Lentimonas sp. CC4: one gene and its partner. The protein of the gene in region 2 interacts with the protein of the main gene of each other region in a pairwise test. Links are inferred from orthologs where the notes say so. Each region holds a gene or a part of one and is shown on either strand. Other genes may lie near its edges. The genes, in order: panC and GZZ87_RS06430.

Region 1 (3,191 bases), 600 kb from region 2 along the record:
GTCCGCTTCACCTCATCCCAATTGTGCAAGAGCACCACGCGTTCGTCAGAGTCCCGCACGTCGCCGTCGACCCAATCTGGCAGGTCCACCATTGAAGCCTTTGCGGCCGACAAATACTCGCCCACTGCTGTCGCACCTCGGTTCGCCATGACCACCGCTTCGAGCAGCGAGTTACTTGCGAGGCGATTTGCCCCATGCAGTCCAGTGCAAGCGACTTCACCACAGGCATACAGCCCAGGCAACGAGGTCTCGCCACTGAGGTTCGTCTTCACGCCGCCACATAAATAGTGCGCTGCGGGCACCACGGGAATCATATCCTTTTCCAGAGCGATCCCCTGCTTCGCGCAATGCTCATAAATATTAGGAAAATGATCATGCAGCTTCTTGAGCGTCAAATGACGTGTATCCAGCCAGACATGACGTGCCCCCGCCTGCTTCATTTCCGAATCAATCGCACGCGCTACTATATCGCGCGGAGCGAGATCTTTTCGCTGATCATAGCGCTCCATGAACGCCTCACCTTTGAGGTTACGCAGAATCGCGCCTTCACCTCGCACCGCTTCACTAATGAGGAATCGATCCGAATCGCGGCTGTAAAACGCAGTCGGGTGGAATTGGATGAATTCCATATTGCGCACTTCAACGCCCGCACGATACGCCATCGCGATGCCATCACCTGTCGCGATAAAAGGATTCGTCGTGTATTGATAAACTTGGCCAATGCCTCCGGTCGCCAACAACACCACACTCGACTCAAAGGTCTCCACCTGCTCGGAGTGCGTATTGAGGGCATATAGGCCGAGCACACGATCATCTCCGGGTAGCCCGAGCTTCGACGCAGTGATCAACTCCACCGCAAAGTGATGCTCATAAGTATCAATATTTGGCGACGTCGCAATGCCATGCAGCAACGCATCTTCAATCGCCTTACCCGTTACATCCTTAACATGTAAAATGCGGCGTTTCGAATGCCCGCCCTCTTTACCGAGCGAGACACTGCCGTCCTCCAACTGCGTGAACGCTACACCACGGCGCGCTAGTTCTTCAATGCTCGATGCGCCGTCGGTCAAAATCTCGCGCACCGCAGCTTCATCACAAAGCCCATCACCTGCATCCAAGGTATCGGCCACGTGCATCTCGACATCGTCCGTTTGCGAAGTCACGGCCGCGATGCCGCCCTGCGCATAGTTCGTATTCGATTCGGCCGAGTTCTTCTTCGTAATAATGGCCACACGTTGCCCTGCCTCGGCGACTTTAAGTGCAAAGCTCAGGCCAGCGATTCCACTACCGATGACGATGACATCGTATGATTTAGACATAAATAGAAGGGAAGTTAGGAGGTAACAGGTAGGAAAGATGATTCAAAAAACTAACTTCTGACTCCTAAATCCTAGCTTCTTTTTAAAGGGCAATATTATCAATGAGTCGTGTCTGATCCAGCCATGCCGCAACACAAACCATATGCTGCCCTGGGATGATCTCGCGCCCCGCGGGCTTCATCGTTAGCCGGTCAACAACCTGCACATAGATCACACGCACACTTCGAGCCATCGACAAATTATGCGTAATCTCCGCAACCACACGGTCGACACTACGCACCCCCTCTTCGCGCACCATGCGCTGGCCTAGCAGGAGCGCCTTCGAAATATTGAGCGCTTCAGCATGCTGCGTGGTCGTCAGATAGCGATTGCGTGAACTGGTGGCGAGGCCATCTTCACCGCGCTTCGTTTCGCCGATGACCATCTCGGTCGGAATGTTGAGATCAGTGATCATCTTCTGAATCACCGCACACTGCTGCGCATCTTTTTGACCAAAGACTGCGATGTCTGGGCGAGCGATATTGAACAACTTCAAACACACCGTCGTCACCCCACGAAAATGGTTCGGGCGCGAAATCCCGCACAATCCAGAGCCCACATCTTCTTCATTCACATACGTGGAGTAGCCCTGCGGATACATTTCAGCCACCGAAGGATTAAATACAATGTCAGCTCCTCGTGCGGCACATTTCTCTAAATCTTCCTCCAAGGACTTCGGATAGCGGTCGAAATCCTCGTTCGGCCCGAACTGGGTGGGATTGACAAAAATCGAAACAATGACCTTATCAGCACGCTCCTTCGCAATATCAATCAACGAGAGGTGCCCTTCATGGAGGCAGCCCATCGTCGGAACTAGCCCGATGAGTCGGCCGCTGGAGCGCAGACCGATGGCGTGAGATTGCATTTCGTTGACCGATTGGATTGTTTGCATAACAAATTTTCGGAACAGGTTACGCCTGTATGACACTTTATCAAAATAATAATCAGAACTTATCAACTCCGCTAAAACTCAATTTGCAGCGTTTAGCCATTATCCATTCACATTCTTAGCAATCATCCATTAGTAATTATTAATTAAATCATGAGCGATTCATACATCCAAGAACTCTTCGCTGAGCGCATCGGCGGCAATCAATACGGCAAATCCACTGCCATTTACAAGTTTGAGAAGATCAAACGCGCGAAAAAAGCAGCGAAAGAAGCCAAGCCAGACGTCGATCTGATCGACATGGGCGTCGGCGAGCCAGACGAAATGGCCTTCCCAATCGTGGTCAAAGCCCTCCAAGATGCAGCCGCTCAACCCGAAAACCGTGGCTACGCGGACAATGGCGGCGACGATTTTAAGGCCGCAGCCGCACAATACATGGCAACCGTTTTCGGCGTGAATGACATCGATCCAGCGACTGAAGTCGTCCACTCGATCGGCTCCAAGACCGCCCTGTCAATGATTCCGGCCTGCTTCATCAACCCAGGCGACGTCGTGCTCATGACCTCTCCCGGCTATCCTGTGCTCGGCACACACGCCCAATATCTAGGCGGCGAGGTCTATAACATGCCACTCAAGGAAGAAAATAACTTCCTCCCTGAGCTCGACGCCGTGCCTGCGGACGTCGTCGCAAAAGCGAAGATCATGGTGCTCAACTACCCGAACAATCCGACTGGCGCATCCGCCACACTCGAGTTCTTCGAAAAGGCCATCGCATTCGCCAAGGCCAACAACTTGATCATTCTGCAAGACGCAGCCTACTCGTCGCTGATCTTCGAAGGCACTCCGATCTCCATCTTCCAAGTCGAAGGTGCCAAGGATGTCGCCATCGAGCTCCACTCCCTCTCGAAGAGCTACAACATGACAGGCTGGCGCATCGGCTTCGT
Region 2 (3,147 bases):
TCCGCAGCTGCATGGAAAAGTGTTTTGTCGGGTAAGCAGTTCCCCGCGCAAGCATTGGAATTTCAATACGAACAATCAATCAGTTCGGATGCCCCCGCGCGAACCCAACTCACAGAATCGCTAGACAACCTATTTATCAACAACCCTCACAGTATTGTTCACAACAACGCCGAACAAGCGAGCGCCCCAAGCTATCAATTCATTGCACGCGAGACCACGAGCGACTACCTGAATGCGTTTAGCATCAACAACACAACTTGGTTAAATATACTTCAATACCCCGCCTTCTACCAATCACTGCGCGAGCTCACGGACGCAGACCTCGATGCACTCAGCACTGCCATTGTTGACCGCATAGTAGAATCATACTCTACCAACAGCCATCCCGCGTTCAGCATGGCTGAGTTTCTCAATGAAGGCATTTTGCAAGATGCAATTGATAGCGTGCCCGCAATCAACAATCGCAGCAGCAACACCGACGCTATTCCGCCCCACTCTCCGGCCTACATCTCGCAAGCAACATTAATGAATGCACTGGGGCCGTTAAGCTTTGTTCGATCAGACACATTCAAGGTTCGAGCCTATGGGTCCGCAGTGAACCCCATCACAAATAAAATCGAATCCGAGACCTATCTAGAGGCCACCCTACAACGCACACCCGACGCTCACTCAAACGCCCAGTTCGGCCGAGAGTTTGAAATCATTGATCTCAAATGGATACCTCCCGTAAGATAAACGCATCGATTGCTCTATTCATGAAATACGCCTGGCATATCCTGATCTCCCTTGTCTCATTCTGCACGATCCTATCTCAATCCCATAGCGCAGAAGCCTCACAAACATTCACCATTATTTTCACCACCTATGCACTCAGGCCGATCAATACATCGAACATCTATTTCAAAAGTGCCAACGGAAGCCTGACGCTAATCCAATTCAACCCGAAAAGCCGCTCCAGTAGTTACACTGCAACACTCCCAGTAGAAAGTGGAATACTGCATTTCTACCGAAAACACACAGCATCAGACTCCCCGAGCATCACCCCGATAGGCCACGTTTCATTAACACCAACAGATACGAGGGCTCTTCTGATTTTCCAACAAGGCGACTCTGCAGATGACTTAAAAATCCACTCGATTGACGACTCTTCCAGAAACTTCCCGCTCGGAAGCCTCCGAGTCGCCAACATCACAGAGGTCAATGTGATTGGAAAAATCAATGACTCTCAAATCACCATCAAGAATGGTGATGCCAGCAAACCCATTCAGCTTGGGTCCAATGGATCTGCCGAAATATCAATTGCTGCAAAAGGCGGTGAACGATTCCACCTACTCTACAAAAATCGGCTTCGTATCACTTCTGGGAGTCGAGGCATCTTGATATTAAGACCACCTGCACGAAAAGGCTCTTTGCGAATCGGCGGGCATCTACTGCTCGAATCGCCCAACGAGATTAAAGAATAAATCGCCTAGGCTGGCTACACAGCCAACGCGCTGTATTTCTCCCACAGGTGGGTAAACGACCACGCGAAGTCGCGCGGCGCTCGTTCGATCCATGCATTGAGCTCATCGATATCAACCCACTTGCCATCGCTGACTTCGTCAGGATCGAGCTTAAACGGCCCCTCCGATTCGCAACGATAGACCCAAACGAACTCCTGTCCGGTTTGCTTACAAGGCGACTCCTTGAAAATACGGGTCAAATTCAGCGGATCAAGTAAGCCGATCTCTTCACCCAGTTCGCGTGTCGCAGCAACATCGTAATCCTCACCGCTATCGACGTGCCCAGAGCATGAGCTCACCCATTTACCGGGAGCCGAGTCTTTCGTCAGCGAGCGGCGTTGCAGGTAAAGTTGACCTGCTGCGTTAAATACAAAGATGTGCACCGCACGGTGCATTAGCTTTTCGCGGTGGACGACGGAACGGATCTCAGTGCCAAGGACAGTGTCCTCGGCATCTACGATATCAAATAATTCTTCAGGATCTTGCACGGCTCGGTATTATAAAGTTAGGGAAATGATACGAATCGCAACTATGATAGCCCATCAACGACCAAAGTTCCAATTTCGGGTATAAATAATATGAACAATTAGAAAAATACCCGCTCGTCAGCCCGTAGTCACGACGTATCAAAGACTTAGCGAATCAACCCCTTGAAATCTTCAAAGTGACCAGTGAAGCCGCCGGGCACACCTTTGTTAATCACCGCAACCGCATCGTGTGAGTGCAGTGACTCGAGGTGAGCGCAAGCGACTTGAAAATCTACGATACGCGGCTCTTCATCAAGCTGCTCGTAGAGCAGGCGCGCTGCGTCTTCGACAAATTTAGTAAAGGCACCATTCATCTCAGCAAATGCCTGCTCGTCCTCACGCTTGACCATGACTTGCGTCTCGGTCTTGAGTGCTTCGAGGCAGATCTGCTGGATATCTTCGATCGCGAGATGTGCGCCTTCAGCCACTTCAACACTCACCCGAGCGGTGCTACGCTGCGAGTGCGGGATACCATAGATATTACGGCTGCCACGCGCATGCTCAGAAAGCTCGGAAGAGCATGGGCAAGCCGAAGAGTAGATGAAATCGAAGTGGATGTATTTACGGAAGCGGTCGAGCTCATCGATCTTACCCTCAAACGCACACTTATAATACTGCCAACCTTCGAGCCCGCTACGTAAGCTGGGCTTCAAGATCGGATATTCGAAATCAAGCTTCAGCTGTGCACGGTGCGCAATGACCTCAGTCTTATACTCGAGCAATATCTCGTGCAACAGGTCAGGCGTGAAGATGCGATCTTGAAAAGTGTAGAACACGCGCATGATACGCGACATGTTGATCCCTTTCTGGTTGGCCTCTAAAGAGACGGTGCCAGTGACCGAGGTTTCAAGGGTTTGCGTATCCGACGTCGGTGTAATGTAGCGAAGCGGGAGCTTAAAATTGGAAATACCGACTTTAAGGATCGGCACATTCGCGCCGAAGATCTGCTGTGCGTCGGCGTTCTGCATATCCGGCAGGTCGGAGCGATATTCGTCTGTAAGGACGAAATCCTGATCATAGAATTTCACTGGCTTTGCGGGTGCGGAAGTCAGTTCAACCTGTGCTGGAATGCTATTTTTATTTTTCATGCTTCGATGGATCGTCTGCGGGCGTGCTAC

Evidence for each region.
Region 1: the proteins of GZZ87_RS06430 (region 2) and panC interact in binary tests that used the Escherichia coli proteins (3 or more experiments, as listed by UniProt). The link is inferred for Lentimonas sp. CC4 from one-to-one orthologs.

The regions. Positions count from the first base shown.
Region 1 is NZ_CACVBO010000001.1:862,864-866,054, forward strand. The notes cover bases 327-3,191. They hold panC (pantoate--beta-alanine ligase), read right to left. Parts: upstream 2,251-3,191; coding sequence 1,402-2,250; downstream 327-1,401. Other genes in these bases: nadB (L-aspartate oxidase), read right to left, coding at 327-1,319; GZZ87_RS03825 (LL-diaminopimelate aminotransferase), read left to right, coding at 2,401-3,191. In the rest of the region: more of nadB, read right to left, coding at 1-326. UniProt on the Escherichia coli protein: Catalyzes the condensation of pantoate with beta-alanine in an ATP-dependent reaction via a pantoyl-adenylate intermediate.
Region 2 is NZ_CACVBO010000001.1:1,466,649-1,469,795, reverse strand. The notes cover bases 235-3,055. They hold GZZ87_RS06430 (NUDIX domain-containing protein), read right to left. Parts: upstream 1,991-3,055; coding sequence 1,478-1,990; downstream 235-1,477. Other genes in these bases: folE2 (GTP cyclohydrolase FolE2), read right to left, coding at 2,137-3,055; GZZ87_RS06435 (hypothetical protein), read left to right, coding at 756-1,463; GZZ87_RS06440 (hypothetical protein), read left to right, coding at 235-735. Also shown: more of GZZ87_RS06440, read left to right, coding at 1-234; more of folE2, read right to left, coding at 3,056-3,117.